One region of the Vibrio diabolicus genome, then DNA from elsewhere that is predicted to be linked to it. Evidence: riboswitches for the same ligand, from Rfam matches in the RefSeq annotation. Region 1 holds a riboswitch; the other holds the start of a gene.
The links. Region 1 has a riboswitch for thiamine pyrophosphate ahead of thiC (phosphomethylpyrimidine synthase ThiC). Riboswitches for the same ligand answer to the same signal wherever they lie in the genome.
Positions count from the first base shown of each region.

Region 2: it holds a riboswitch for thiamine pyrophosphate, as region 1 does, so the genes downstream of both, thiB (thiamine ABC transporter substrate binding subunit) here and thiC (phosphomethylpyrimidine synthase ThiC) in region 1, are expected to answer to the same signal.

Region 1 covers NZ_CP042451.1:64,156-72,283, forward strand. The annotation lists gene FR741_RS00350 (multicopper oxidase family protein) at 1-984, shown strand, start outside; gene crcB (fluoride efflux transporter CrcB) at 1,108-1,491, shown strand; TPP riboswitch at 1,552-1,650, shown strand; gene thiC (phosphomethylpyrimidine synthase ThiC) at 1,815-3,755, shown strand; gene FR741_RS00365 (thiamine phosphate synthase) at 3,755-5,170, shown strand; gene thiF (thiazole biosynthesis adenylyltransferase ThiF) at 5,157-5,930, shown strand; gene thiS (sulfur carrier protein ThiS) at 5,969-6,223, shown strand; gene FR741_RS00380 (thiazole synthase) at 6,229-6,996, shown strand; gene thiH (2-iminoacetate synthase ThiH) at 7,031-8,128, shown strand, end outside.
Region 2 covers NZ_CP042451.1:2,934,378-2,942,505, forward strand. The annotation lists gene thiQ (thiamine ABC transporter ATP-binding protein) at 1-218, opposite strand, end outside; gene thiP (thiamine/thiamine pyrophosphate ABC transporter permease ThiP) at 218-1,804, opposite strand; gene thiB (thiamine ABC transporter substrate binding subunit) at 1,846-2,838, opposite strand; TPP riboswitch at 2,910-3,046, opposite strand; gene FR741_RS13810 (flavin prenyltransferase UbiX) at 3,084-3,719, opposite strand; gene mpl (UDP-N-acetylmuramate:L-alanyl-gamma-D-glutamyl-meso-diaminopimelate ligase) at 3,724-5,082, opposite strand; gene fbp (class 1 fructose-bisphosphatase) at 5,395-6,411, shown strand; gene ppa (inorganic diphosphatase) at 6,539-7,069, shown strand; gene FR741_RS13830 (DUF2799 domain-containing protein) at 7,139-7,501, opposite strand; gene FR741_RS13835 (gamma-glutamylcyclotransferase family protein) at 7,551-7,898, opposite strand; gene tamB (autotransporter assembly complex protein TamB) at 7,944-8,128, opposite strand, start outside.

The DNA.
Region 1 (8,128 bases):
CACCCACACATGAACAGTGTTAAGCAGCTTGGTATGGGGTTGGTTGGGCTAATAATTGTTGAAGAGGCTGAGCCTGTTCAGTTTGATGAAGAGCATGAAGTCGTCCTCAAGCATTGGCATTTAGACAAGCAAGGACAGTGGAAGAATCTAATGGTGCCGCGCTTGAGTGCACGTATGGGAACGCCAGGAGAGTGGAGTAGCGTCAATGGTATTCATGAGCCTGTTTATACGCTGAAGCAGAACGCGACTACGCGATTAAGAATTGCTAATGTCGATAACACCATTACCTATCCGATCGCGATTGAAGGCACAGAGGCTTGGGTTATTGCCATCGATGGCAATCCAGTTAAAACGCCTTATAGGCTCACTCAACACAAAATTGGTCCGGGAATGAGATTGGATATCGGATTGATTGCTCCGAAGGCTGGAGAGCGTGTTTATGTGCGTCAAATGAAAGGGCGCTTCCCATTCTCTTTGTGTGAGTTTGAAGTTGTTGAGTCTGACCTGCCAAGCAACAAGAAACTGCCTTTATTGCCTCTCAACCCTGTGCCTGATCTTGATTTGGAAAATGCGAAGCAAATCGATTATGTGTTTGAATGGGAGGGGGCGATCACTCCCGTCGATAAATCGGGCAAAGCGATACCTAAATTCTGGCTGATGAACAAACGGGCTTGGGAGGGAATGAGCATAGATAATATCCCTGCGCCACTTTCAACATTGGAGCTTGGAAAAACCTATATCTTCAATTTGAAGAACGTTACTCAATATCATCATCCTATTCATCTTCATGGGCATACATTTACTGTTCTTGAGTTAGATGGGAAGAAACTCGACGAACCGTTCCATACCGATACGGTTTTACTTGGAAAAAATGGCAGTGCCAAAGCTGCCTTTGTTGCTAATAACCCTGGACGTTGGATGTATCACTGCCATGTTATTGAGCACATGAAAACCGGTTTGATGGGGTATATTGAAGTAAAGTGACTCCTGTAACTTTTTTAATCTCAGCGTGTTTTAAATGCAATACGTTGTCGAATTCTAAAATTTCACCATCAATATTGCTTTAGTTTTGGTTACAATATCGTCATCAATAGTGTTGGGGGAATTATGGGGCAGTTTTCCATTCTTGGTTTTATTGCACTAGGTGGTGCTTTCGGTGCGTGTTCTCGTTACTTGATATCTGAACTGTGTGTCATTTTATTGGGGCGTGGTTTTCCATACGGTACGCTAACTGTTAATGTGGTTGGTTCATTTATCATGGGCTTGTTGATTGCTGCGTTCGACAATGAACTGTTGGCAACAGAACCTTGGCGACAAGTGATTGGTTTGGGCTTTTTAGGGGCACTGACGACGTTTTCCACCTTTTCTATGGATAATGTTTTACTTATGCAGCAAGGTGCGTTTCTTAAGATGGGGTTAAATATTTTATTAAATGTGGTGCTGAGCATCTCTGCTGCGTGGATCGGTTTCCAATTATTGATGCGCAGCTAGCAAAGTAGTTAAAAATTAAACAGGTCGGCTTGGTTTAACCAGGCCGTTTTTATATACTGATATCACTTGTCGGAGTGCCATAAGGCTGAGACCGTTAATTCGGGATCCGTTGAACCTGATCAGATTAGAATCTGCGAAGGGAACAAGAGAAGATATTTATACCGGAGTTCTTTCTGGTTGACCTATCAAATAGTCGAATGTTGTTATAGGCAAATTACTTAAGCTTTATTTAGCCTTAATTTGACTCCTCTTGTCGCATCTATCCGCCAAGCATTTTTATCCAATTACTTTTTATCTAGTATAACAAAGCAAGGAAAAATGCTATGTCGAGTCGCAAACAAGCGAGACTGGAAGCAAAACAGTTTATTGAAACACTCTCGGTACAGCCGTACCCAAATTCCACAAAAGTATATGTAGAAGGTTCACGTCCAGATGTTCGTGTACCTATGCGTGAAATAGCGCTAGCAGATAGTCTGATTGGTGGCACAAAAGAAGCGCCTATTTTCGAGCCGAATGAAGCCGTCCGAGTCTACGATACGTCAGGTGTTTATACTGATCCGAACTACGATATTGACCTTTATAGCGGCTTACCAAAGCTAAGAGAAAGCTGGATTGAAGAGCGAGGTGACACAGAGTTACTCGATGAAGTAAGCTCGGTGTACACCAAAGAACGCTTAGAAGACGAAACACTAGACGATCTTCGTTACGGTAATCTACCACGTATTCGACGTGCCAAAGATGGGCAATGCGTCACTCAACTGCACTATGCTCGCAAAGGTATTATCACCCCAGAAATGGAATTCATCGCGCTGCGTGAAAACATGGGTCGTGCCAAGTACCGTGATGATGTGCTGAATCAACAGCATCCTGGTCAAAGCTTTGGAGCTAATCTTCCAAAAGACATTACCGCCGAGTTTGTTCGCAAAGAAGTTGCCGAAGGTCGCGCGATTATCCCTTCTAATATCAACCACCCAGAATCCGAACCAATGATCATTGGACGTAACTTTTTGGTCAAAGTGAACGCCAATATCGGTAACTCATCGGTGACGTCTTCGATTGAGGAAGAAGTTGAGAAGCTCGTTTGGGCGACACGCTGGGGTGGGGATACCGTTATGGATCTCTCTACTGGACGTAACATCCACGAAACTCGCGAGTGGATTCTGCGTAACAGCCCGGTTCCGATCGGTACCGTACCTATGTATCAAGCGCTGGAAAAAGTGAATGGAGTTGCCGAAAACCTTAACTGGGAAGTGATGCGCGATACTCTGATTGAGCAAGCAGAGCAGGGCGTTGATTACTTCACTATCCATGCCGGTTTACTACTTCGCTATGTGCCAATGACTGCAAAGCGTGTTACTGGCATCGTCTCTCGTGGTGGTTCTATCATCGCGAAATGGTGTTTAGCGCATCACCAAGAAAGCTTCTTATACACCCACTTCCGAGAGATCTGTGAAATCTGTGCCAAGTATGATGTGGCACTTTCTCTCGGTGATGGTCTGCGCCCTGGTTCGGTTGCCGATGCTAATGACGAAGCGCAATTTGCGGAGCTTCGTACTCTTGGTGAGTTGACTAAGGTTGCGTGGGAATACGACGTACAGGTGATTATCGAAGGTCCTGGCCATGTTCCAATGCACATGATCAAAGAGAACATGGAAGAGCAGCTAGAGCACTGCCATGAAGCTCCGTTCTACACCCTTGGTCCACTGACGACAGACGTCGCTCCTGGTTACGACCATATTACGTCAGGAATTGGCGCTGCCATGATTGGCTGGTATGGCTGTGCGATGCTTTGTTACGTAACACCTAAAGAGCATCTTGGCTTACCAAACAAAGAAGACGTGAAGGTAGGCATGATCACTTACAAGCTTGCTGCTCACGCTGCTGATTTGGCTAAAGGGCACCCTGGCGCACAAGTTCGTGATAACGCGCTTTCTAAAGCACGTTTTGAATTCCGCTGGGAAGACCAATTCAACTTGTCACTTGACCCAGAAACCGCGCGCGCTTTCCATGATGAAACCTTGCCTCAAGAGTCGGGAAAAGTTGCTCACTTCTGTTCGATGTGCGGACCAAAGTTCTGCTCGATGAAGATTTCGCAAGAGGTTCGAGAATACGCGAAAGATACTGAGCAAGTTGCTGCGGACCAAGCTATCTCGATCAAGATGCTTGATGATCCTCTTGAGGGGATGCGTCAGAAATCGCAAGAATTTAGAGAGTCAGGTTCTGAGTTATACCACCCAGCAGCACATGCCGAGGTAAGTGACTAATGAGCAAAATCCTTATTCCGTCATCATTGATTGAACTGACAGGTTTAGTTCAGCAATGTTTGTTGTTGGCGAAAGAACAGGGTTTTATAATCGAAGACATTGAGTTGGGCGTGAGCCCAACTCAATCTATTCAGCTTGTTCGCGACCAACAGACCACACACATAACGACTGATCTCATTGATGGATATGACTCTGAACATGAGAGTTTATTTGTGCTTTATTACCGCTCTACTTTGTCGGTAGAAGCGTGTGCTAAGCAACCGTCGAAAGCGATTTATATTGGTATTGCTGATACTCAGGTTTCCGATAAAAAGGAGAAAGTGCATCAGCTTGATATCTGGCGTCACCCCTTTAACGACGAAGTGAGAGCGCTTTCCGTTAAGTCCAAACCCAACGCAATGTTCGATCCCGAACATCACCTTGCTTGGATAGTAGCGCTGACAGTACTCGATTTTCCTATCGAAGATGCGTTAACACTTGCTCGAGGAATGCTAACCCAACAAGCGAATGTTTCACGTGAAACACTATCGAATGGCAACCTTGACGAGGAACAATCAACTCAGTGGGCTAACCAATTTGATGATTTCCCCACACCAGTACTGGAAGATAACCGACTCGGTATTCAAGTTGGTTGGTCTGCGCAAGGTGAGAGCGTTAGCTTTCCAACTCTAACTAAGCAAAGTCTAGGGCTCTACCCAGTCGTTGATGACGTTGCTTGGATTGAGCGTTTACTGCCACTAGGCATCAACACTATTCAACTACGAATCAAGAACCCACAACAAGCCGATTTGGAACAACAGATCATTAGAGCAATTGAGTTAGGTCGTCAGTATCAAGCTCAAGTGTTCATCAATGACTATTGGCAGTTGGCAATCAAGCATGGCGCTTATGGCGTTCACCTAGGACAAGAAGACATAGAAGAGTCGAATTTGGCTCAGCTAACTAAAGCCGGCATTCGTCTTGGTCTTTCTACTCATGGTTATTACGAACTACTGCGCATCGTACAAATTCATCCTAGCTACATCGCGCTAGGGCATATTTTCCCAACCACCACAAAACAGATGCCATCGAAACCACAAGGTTTGGTGCGCTTGGCACTGTATCAAAAGCTGATTGATAGCATTCCTTATAGAAACACAGAGTCGGCTTTCCGTCCTTCAAAAGACAAAGCAGTTAGTGACGATGTGCTTGGTTTTCCGACGGTCGCGATTGGTGGCATTGACCAATCTAATGCAGACCAAGTTTGGCGAACAGGTGTTTCTAGCTTGGCAGTTGTGCGTGCTATTACCTTGGCAGAATCACCTCAGTCCGTTATCGAGTTTTTTGCACAACTGATGAAGGAAAGACAGCTAACGTTTACTGATCAGAATAGTGAATTAGCGCATACCAAGAGAGGCGAGCATGCTCACGGATAAGCAGTTCCTTCGCTATCAACGCCAAGTAGCTCTGCCTGAAATTGCTGAAAGTGGGCAAGAGCGTTTGAGCAAATCGCATGTGCTGATCATCGGTTGTGGTGGGTTAGGGAGCGCAGCGAGTTTGTACTTGGCATCAGCGGGTGTTGGTAAATTGGTTGTGGTCGATGACGATGAAGTTGATAGCAGTAACCTACAACGTCAGATCATTTATCGTGAACAAGACCTCCAAGTTGCGAAAACAGAAGCGACTGTAAAGCAACTCAATGAACTTAATTCTATGGTTCAAGTTCGTGCTCTCAATAAACGATTAGACAAAGCACAGCTGCAGCTTGAGGTGATGCTAGCGGATGTGGTGTTGGACTGCACCGATAACATGCCAACGCGCCAGTTAATTAACCAAGTTTGTTTCGAGCAAAATACACCCCTCATCTCAGCGGCGGCAATTGGTTGGCAAGGGCAATTTGCTGTTTTTGATTACCAAAAACCGAGTGGACAACTAGCAGAAAGCAAAGCCTGTTACCGCTGTTTGTATCCGTTTGACGAATTACCACAAACTCAAAAGTGCAGTGACAGCGGTGTCGTCGGTCCGGTGGTGGGCACACTTGGCAACTACCAAGCGATAGCGGCAATTCAAAAACTGGCGACGGGAAAGTTTCATGTTGAGACTGCTAAGTTACATCTGTTTGATGGATTGAAAATGCAATGGCAAACCATGGCGATAAGCAAAGACAAACAGTGCCAAGTGTGTGCTCAGATTTAGCTTACGAATAATGGGCAGAATTAAGAGAGTTGGAAGCAATGACGTTATCAGAACAACAAACAACACAAGTGACCGATGCTGACTTAGATGTGATCACGATTGTCATCAATGACCAGTCACATCAAGTTGCCAGTGAGTCGAATCTACAGCAAATCATTAGCCAATTTGCGCTGCCTGAAATGGGCTGTGTTTTTGCAATTAATAACCATGTTGTGCCGCGCAGTGAGTGGGCTAGCACAGTTCTTTCACAGGGAGATAGCATCTCTTTGTTTCAAGCGATCGCAGGGGGTTAAAGTCGATGCTTAAAATTGGTGATAAACAATTCGAATCTAGACTGTTCACAGGAACAGGGAAGTTTGCCAACAGCCGACTAATGGCAGAAGCGATTCAAGTGTCGGGTTGTCAACTTGCGACCATGGCGTTGAAGCGTGTGGATGTGAACGACCAACAAGACGATATTTTGCTGCCGTTAGTACAAGCTGGGGTGAACTTATTGCCGAACACTTCAGGTGCAAAGAATGCTAAAGATGCTGTGTTTGCGGCACAACTGGCGCGAGAAGCATTAGGTACTAACTGGTTAAAACTGGAAATTCATCCAGACCCGAAGTACTTGATGCCCGATCCAATTGAGACACTTGCAGCCGCTGAGGAACTGGTTCGTGAAGGCTTCATTGTGCTTCCTTATTGTCATGCTGACCCAGTTCTGTGTAAACGATTGGAAGAAGTAGGCTGTGCTGCGGTCATGCCATTAGGCGCGCCGATCGGTTCTAACAAAGGGATAGTTTCTCATGATTTCCTAGAGATCATTATCGACCAAGCTAATGTTCCTGTCGTTGTCGATGCGGGTATTGGTGCTCCTTCACATGCCGCGCGTGCGATGGAAATGGGCGCGGATGCCGTGCTCGTCAATACTGCGATTGCAGCTTCGAGCGATCCCGTTGCGATAGCGAAGGCATTTAAGTTGGCGGTAGAGTCGGGGCGTATGGCTTATGAAGCCGGACTTGCGGGTAAGGTTTCTCATGCGGTTGCGTCGAGTCCACTAACGTCATTCCTAGATGAGCTTTAATCCTAGATTGGTTTAGCTATTAAGCGAGGAAAACATGAGCTTCGTTGAACAATTTAAGCAGCTGAATTGGGATGACATTTCGATGTCGATCTACGCGAAAACGGCACAAGATGTCGAGCGAGCATTGAATAAACCCAAGCGTGATTTGGAAGACTTTAAAGCGCTAATTTCACCAGCGGCTGAAGCATATTTAGAGCAAATGGCTCAGCTGTCATACTCAGCAACTCGCAAGCGGTTTGGTAATACCATGTCGCTTTACATTCCATTGTACCTTTCTAATTTGTGCGCCAATGCTTGTACTTATTGTGGCTTCTCGATGGAGAACAAGATCAAGCGTCGTACCTTGAATAGGGACGAAGTGGCTGCAGAAGTTGAAGCCATTAAACGCATGAAGTTCGATAGCGTATTGCTGGTGACTGGTGAACACGAAACCAAAGTGGGCATGAAATACTTCCGCGAAATGGTGCCGATGATTAAGCAACGTTTTAACTATTTGGCGATGGAAGTACAGCCACTTGATCAAGACGAATACGCTGAGCTAAAGACATTGGGTTTGGATGCGGTGATGGTTTATCAAGAAACGTATCATCCTTCGACTTATGCTGAGCACCATTTACGTGGCAATAAGATGGATTTCGAATACCGATTGGATACACCCGATCGTCTTGCAAAAGCAGGCATCGATAAGATCGGTATTGGCGCTTTGATAGGATTGGAAGAGTGGCGTACAGATTGTTTTTATGTGGCAGCGCACTTGGACTATCTTGAGCGCACGTATTGGCAGACTCGTTACTCGATTTCTTTCCCGCGTTTACGTCCTTGCGAGGGTGCGCTCCAACCCAAATCAGTCATGACGGATAAGCAGCTTGTGCAGTTGATTTGCGCTTATCGTTTGTTGAATCCAGAAGTGGAGTTGTCATTATCGACTCGTGAGTCACCGAAGTTTAGAGACAACTCATTGCCTTTAGGCATTACCAGTATATCTGCAGCATCGAAAACTCAGCCGGGTGGTTATGCGATGGATGATGTTGAGCTCGAGCAGTTTGAGATCAGTGATGAGCGAAGTGCTAGTTCTGTGGAAGATATGATTAGAGCCAAAGGCTTTGACCCAGTATGGCGAGACTGGCACTCG
Region 2 (8,128 bases), 390 kb from region 1:
AAAGGACGCTGATAGGGCTCTTTGTGCACAATCGACTCACGATCAACCCGAATGTCACCTTGGTCAGGATGGATAAACCCAGCCACCAACGCCAGCAACGTCGATTTTCCAGCCCCACTTGGTCCCATCAGCGACACAATCTGACCTTGCTCAATCGTTAAGTCAAAACGAAACAGCTCACGTTGGTAGGTGTACTGCACATCATCCAACACTAACATTACGCTCTCTCCTTCGTTTTCAATACTTTCTCAATCAAGGCAAAACAGCCCACACTCAACAACAACAAGGTCACCGATACCACCGCAGCCGCGTCCATCTGATAGCTGCCAAGTAACTGGAACAAATACAGAGGCAAAGTGCGGAACTCTTGCCCGCCAAACAACGCGATAGCACTTAAATCGCCAATCGCAAACATAAAGCTGATCGCAAACGCATGTGCGAATGGCTTGCGCAGCGCCTGCCACTCCACCACTTTAAAGCGTTGCCAGCCACGCATGCCTAAGCTGGCACACAGATACTGGTATTGCTGCTCGATGTGCAGTATTGGCTGTGCCAGCGTTTTGATCACGTAAGGCAAAGCCATCAAACCATTTACCAAAATCACAACAAAAAACGCCAAGCTAAAAACATCGGTAAATGATCGCAACAGCAAGAATAATCCGGTGCTAATCACCAAACCCGGCGTCACCAAAATAATGGTGCCGATTAGCTCAATCTGATCGGCTCGCGTATTTTTGTACTGCAATCGCCAACGGCGACTGGTCAACAATATAGACACGCCCGCAGCGACCGCAAGCGCACTGGCTAACCCTGCCACTTTGAGTGAGTTAGATAACGCAGACCAAAAACGTTCATCGGTTAAAACCGTCCAAACTTGTTGGTTGATGCCACTCAGTAACACCATCAATAACGGTGGTATCACCAGTAAAAAGGCACCTATGATCCAAAAGCTATCCCAAGCTTTTGACCACCCATGATCCTTCGTTAAATATTGCTGTACCGATGTGCTGCCAGCACTGATAGAAACAGGCTTTGTTAACTTCTGCACTCCAATGGCAAGCAGTCCACATAACAGCATCTGCCACAGCGCCAATAACGCCCCAGCTTGTAAATCAAAATCAAACTTAATCGCTTGGTAAATGGCCAATTCAATGGTGGTAGATTTTGGCCCGCCCCCCAATGCCATTACAGTGGCGAAACTGGTGAAGCACAGCATAAATACCAAACCACAAACGTGGGGAAGTTGCTGTCTTAAACGCGGCCATTCCACCCAACGAAACTTATTCCAATGGTTCATACCTAAATGCGCACACAGCTTATGTTGCTCGGCAGGAATAGATTCTAATGCTTGCAACAGCAAGCGCGCCGCGTAAGGTAAATTAAAGAACACATGGGCGAGTAAAATGCCGTTCAAACCGTAAATAGAAAATGGCAGTTTGCTATCGAAACTCTGTAGCCACTGCGCTAACAAACCGCTGTTGCCATAAATCGCTAACAGCCCGAAAACACCAACCAAAACAGGCAAAACTAGCGTCGATGCAAACAGCTTAAGCAGTAATGACTTACCCCAAAATTGGCGACGTGAAAGCGCGTGCGCAACTGGAATGGCAAAGCCAACACTGAGCAATGTGGAAAGAAAAGCTTGGTAGAAGCTGAACTTGGTGACATGTTGATAATACGGGTCGTCCCATACCACAGACACATCAAGTGAAGGGGCTTGAACAATCAAAGCACCTAGGGCAGAAACAACAAAGGTCGCGATGATCATCGCGACCCCTAAACCTATTTTTGGAACAGAATTCAAAGGTAAAACCTATCTCATTCAGATGAGGGGTGGAACGTCAGCTAAAACGTCAGTGCGCTTTGCCATTCGCGAATCCAAGACTTACGCATTTTTGCCACTTCATCAGCACTAAAGCTCAACGACTTGTTTGGAACGCTCAAGGTTTCAAAACCTTCAGGTAACTCAACGTCAGTAACAGGGTACATCCAGTTACCCGTTGGCATCGCTGACTGGAACTCATCACTTAAAATGAAATTCATAAATTGATCAGCAAGTTCTGAATTTTTTGCCCCTTTCACTTTAGCGGCGACTTCAACTTGCATGTAGTGACCTTCAGCAAAATTCGCCGTCGCAAACTTTGAATCGTTTTCCGCAATTAAGTGGTACGCAGGTGACGTAGTGTAAGAAAGCACTAAGTCCGACTCGCCGTTAAGGAACATGGAATACGCTTCTGACCAACCTTTCGTGACCGTTACGGTTTTGCTCGCTAGCTTCTGCCACGCTTGCGTCACATCGTCTCCATAGATGGATTTCATCCACAGCATCAAGCCTTGGCCCGGCGTTGACGTACGCGGATCTTGATAAATCACTTTCAAATCATCGCGCGTTTCCACCAGCTCTTTCATGCTTTTCGGCGGATTAGCCAGTTTCTCTGTGTTGTACACAAATGCGAAGTAGCCGTAATCGTACGGTACAAACGTCGTGTCGCTCCAACCATTTGGTAACACTGTGTTGGCCGTATCCACATTGTGCTCGGTAAGCAGACCGGTTTTCTTTGCTTCTGCCATCAGGTTGTTATCCAGACCTAACACGATGTCGGCTTTGCTATTACCGCCTTCAAGACGAAGACGATTCAGGATCGACACACCATCGTCCAACGCCACGAAGTTAACGTCACAGCCACATTTTGCTTCAAAAGCTTGCTCGATTTTAGGACCCGGCCCCCAATCTGCGGCAAAAGAATCGTAGGTATAAATAGTTAATGGGTTTTCAGCAGCAAACGCTGAAGTAGAGGTAATTGCAGCTAAGGCAATCAGACTTGAAGTGGTTTTCACTGCTCGCTCTCCATGAGTATTTCAGAGAAATAAGTTGAGCGGCACAGGGTTGAGGCGGCTATTAAGGACTTCCAATATCCAGACTCAATTCCTACGCCAGCATTATCTGGTTCAGGTAATACGGGTCCCTAGTTAAGAACTTAGGTCTCAGCGCCCAAATGCATTGATTGACTCAATGCTAAATGGGTTTGCTCCCCGATGAGTTGGATGGATTGTAAAGGTATTTGAGTGGTTACACAATCAGCTCACGAACGCTGGTCATAACCCCAACGAGGCACTAAACCTTGCTCAATACCTAAGTGGTCGAGAATTCTCGCCACCATAAAATCCACTAAGTCTTCAATGCTCTTCGGCTGATGATAGAAGCCCGGAGCCGCTGGCATGATGGTCACGCCCATTTGCGACAGTTTGTGCATGTTCTCCAGATGCAGCGTTGAGAATGGTGTTTCGCGAACCACGAGCAACAGCTGCCCGCGCTCTTTCATTACTACATCAGCGGCCCGTTCGATCAAGTTGTCCGACATACCGTGTGCTATGGCCGCAACGCTTCCCGCAGAGCATGGGCAAACCACCATTTGTTTGGGCGCTGCAGAACCAGACGCAACCGGCGAGAACCAATCGTCTTTACCGCAAACGGTGATGTTATTTGGATCACAGTTGAGATGTTCCACCAGCGCTTGCTTTGCGGCTTCTGGGCCACTTGGCAACTTAAGATTGTGTTCGGTTGCCATCACGACACGAGCCGCCGAAGAGATCAGAACGTAGACATGATAATCCGCCGCGACCAAACATTCTAAAAGGCGCAGACCATAAGGTGCACCAGATGCTCCAGTTAACGCTAAAGTGATGGCTTTTTCTGCTTGCTGCTGTTTGTTTTGCATAAAATCAGGCTTTTTGTTTAAGTTGCTCGAGGATCTTGCCGTGAATACCGCCAAAGCCACCATTACTCATCACGAGGATTTGGTCACCTGGCTGCGCACGTTCAACGATTTTCGCTACAAAGTTATCGATGTCAGCGTCAACAAAAGCAGGTTGCTGACATTGTTCCGCGATATCTTGCACCGACCATTCGATGTTGTCTGGTTGGAATAAGAACACTTCATCTGCGCTGTGTAGCGAATCCGCGAGTGTGTTTTTGTGCACGCCGCGCTTCATAGTGGCAGAACGAGGTTCCAACACGGCAAGAATGCGTTTTTCGCCTACCTTGTTACGCAAACCACCGACGGTGAGTTCAATTGCCGTTGGGTGATGCGCAAAATCATCGTAAACCGTCACACCTTGCTCTTCACCTTTTAACTCAAGACGGCGCTTGGTGTTAATGAAACGGCCCAGAGCCTGACACGCAAGCTCCGGCGTTACGCCAACGTGTCGCGCCGCGGCAATCGCCATCAGTGCATTATCAACGTTATGATCACCCACCAAATCCCATTCGACGGTACCGACCTTCTCGCCTTGCAGAGCAACTTCAAATTTTGAGCCATCGACCACTAATTTGTGCGCTTGCCAGTCGCCATCAACACCTGAAAACTGCTTTTCTGTCCAGCAACCACGCTCTAATACATCCGCCAAAGCTTGGTCTTGCTTCGGAGCTAAGATTAAGCCATTGCCGGGAACCGTTCGCACTAAATGATGGAATTGGCGCTTGATCGCCTCTAGATCATCGAAGATGTCAGCATGATCAAACTCAAGGTTGTTCATGATTAAGGTTCGAGGATGGTAGTGCACAAACTTAGAACGCTTATCGAAAAAAGCACTGTCATATTCGTCCGCTTCAACGACAAAAAACATGCTTTCGCCCAAACGAGCAGAGACTCCAAAGTTACCAAGAACTCCACCAACTAGGAAACCAGGTTGATAACCGCAGTCTTCGAGTATCCAAGCCAGCATGCTCGACGTGGTCGTTTTACCGTGTGTACCCGATACCGCCAATACCCAGCGATCGTGCAGCAAAAACTCGTTGAGCCACTGCGGACCAGAGGTGTAGCGCATGTTGGTATTGAGCACATGTTCAACACATGGGTTACCGCGGCTCATGGCATTACCGATCACCACAAGGTCTGGTTGAGGGTCGAGTTGAGACGGGTCGAAGCCTTCAATAATTTCAATACCTTGAGACTCAAGCAACGTGCTCATCGGTGGGTAAACGTTGGCATCAGAACCAGTGACTTTATGCCCTAATTGGCGCGCTAAAATCGCAGCGCCGCCCATAAATGTGCCACAGATACCCAAGATATGAATGTGCATAAACTAAACCTTGTAATGCGTTCTTTAATGCTTTCATTATCGCGATCACAACCAGAAAAGCGAGAGACTTTAGCCTTCTTCTTGCAGTCCCTTTCACAAATATGACAAGGTTGAACACAGACTGTACAACCTCTTGCTTACTGATGAATCCCTCAAACAAGTCTACAAATAAATTGAGATCTCAAACAGTTACTTCATTACCATTAAAAAGATCTGCGACTTAAACTTACATCCAGCGCAATCGTTTAACATCCATAAAGAGATGCTCACTTGCGCACTACCCCCAATGAAATGAAAATGTAAGGATTAACCATGTCAGGACTGCGCACCCTAGGCGAGTTCATTGTCGAAAAACAAGCGGATTTCCCCCACGCTAGCGGTGATCTATCATCCCTTTTAGCCTCCATTCGTTTAGCTGCAAAAATCGTTAACCGCGAAATCAACGCAGCGGGTCTCGGTGATATCACTGGTGCTGTAGGCACGGAAAATGTCCAAGGTGAAGACCAGCAAAAGCTCGATGTTTACGCGAACGATAAGTTCAAAGCCGCGCTTGAAGCTCGTGACCAAGTGTGTGGCGTTGCCAGTGAGGAAGAAGACGAAGCGGTTGCTTTCAACAAAGAGCTCAACCAAAACGCCAAATATGTGGTACTGATGGACCCACTTGATGGTTCTTCTAACATCGATGTGAACGTCTCTGTCGGTACTATCTTCTCTATTTATCGCCGTGTTTCACCTATTGGCACGCCAGCGACAGAAGAAGATTTCCTTCAGCCTGGTCATAAGCAAGTTGCCGCTGGTTACGTGATTTACGGTTCATCAACCATGTTGGTTTACACCACGGGTAACGGCGTAAACGGCTTTACTTACGACCCATCTATCGGCAGCTTCTGCCTTTCTCATGAAAACATGATGATTCCAGAAGAAGGCAAGATTTATTCGATCAACGAAGGTAACTACATTCGCTTCCCTCAAGGGGTGAAGAAGTACATCAAGTACTGCCAAGAGAATGTGCCAGAAGACGGTCGTCCATACACTTCGCGCTACATTGGCTCATTGGTTGCTGATTTCCACCGCAACTTACTGAAAGGTGGTATCTACCTTTACCCTAGTACGCAAAGCCATCCACAGGGCAAACTGCGTCTGCTTTATGAATGTAACCCAATGGCGTTCTTAATTGAGCAAGCGGGCGGTATTGCATCAGACGGCGTCAATCGCATCATGGATATCAAACCAACCGAATTGCACCAACGTGTGCCTTTCTTTGTTGGTTCTAAGAACATGGTTCGCAAAGTTGAAGAGTTCCTTGAACTGCACCGCGACGAAGAATAATTTCAGACCTTTGTCCAACGCGGCAGGTGTTTACCTGCCGCGTTTTTGTCGCTAAAGTGAAACGCGAATTTATCATCAGATGAAGCCGCTTCTGTGTGACTCATCGTTAATGAAAAGGAATATTCTAATGAGCTTAAACCATGTGCCAGCAGGCAAGTCGCTGCCTGAAGATATCTATGTCGTGATCGAAATTCCTGCAAATGCAGATCCAATCAAGTACGAAGTAGATAAAGACTCTGGTGCGGTATTTGTCGACCGTTTCATGTCTGCACCGATGTTCTACCCATGTAACTATGGCTACGTGAACAATACGCTGTCTCTTGATGGCGACCCAGTCGACGTACTGGTACCAACACCATACCCACTCATGCCAGGTTCAGTGATTCGCTGCCGTCCTGTTGGCGTTTTGAAGATGACGGATGAGTCAGGTGAAGACGCAAAAGTGTTTGCGGTTCCACACTCCAAAATCTCGAAAGAGTACGATCACATCCAAGATGTAAACGATATCCCAGAACTACTGAAAGCGCAGATCACGCAATTCTTTGAGCGTTACAAAGAGCTTGAAGCGGGCAAATGGGTGAAAGTGGATGGTTGGGCAGATGTTGCTGCCGCTAAAGCTGAGATCCTAGAATCTTACGAGCGCGCTCAGAAAAAATAAGCATCACGGCTGATACAAAATTAAAAAGAGCTGCTTTAGGGCAGCTCTTTTTAATTTTGTGTAAGTCAACTAGATAGGCGCGCCTGCAGAAGACATTCGGCCGGCGTCATAGTCATGCTGAAAGAAAGGGTCTAGGTCATCACAAATACCAAAATACGGACGCCCGATAACACCAAGCATATACGCGCTTTGTTCACAATACTCTTGCTTCCCTTGCTGATAACCCGTTTGATAGGCCATGATCAGTTCAGGCGTAGCATGATTAGTACTATCCAGTGCAGCGATACGATCTTCAGATAAAACTCTTAATCCATCTAAGGCAGACTGCTTACCAAACGCTTGCCAGTCGGTAGCATTACTCGAGGTCGGCAGGGTTGTTTGCGCGCATGCGGCAAGAATCAACGCCATTGATCCAATTACGAATACCTTCATCATGACTCCTTAGTGACCAGCTCGTCGCTATTGATAATGTCAGTATAGCTCACACCTTTTGACACCAATCTCCGGAAGCGATTTCTTCGGTCAGTTGTTCGGTATCTTGATACAAGTAGATCCAAGCTTGGCCAAACGGCGTGACGATACTCTCTCGACGATACTCTACTGGCACATCTTCCAACTTATCTAGCTCGGATAAGGTTTCATCATCAATCAGATACACTTCACCTTGTATCGAGCGCTGCCCGACAGACAACGCGGGATAAGGACCTAAGTCATAAAGTGCGAACTGAGCATCCGTTTCATGCTGACCAAGAAACTGGGCCGAGCTCAGAAAGTGATGATTACACTCTCCTTTACGCAAGGTCCCATATACAAAAACTAAATGCTGCATAACCACTCCTTAGTCATGAACTTTATGTACGCAGGTGAACAAGCTCTAATCGAACTCAAATTGATAGAGTAGGTCAACCGCACTATCTACACCAGAAACCGCCTCTAAATACAGATCTTGCATCAATCGATAACGCACTGTGAACTCGCCTAGTGAGTTAAAGATGCCGACGCCGTATTTCACCTGTAATCCCGGCAGAATGTAACCACTGACGGTCACTTGAGAATCAT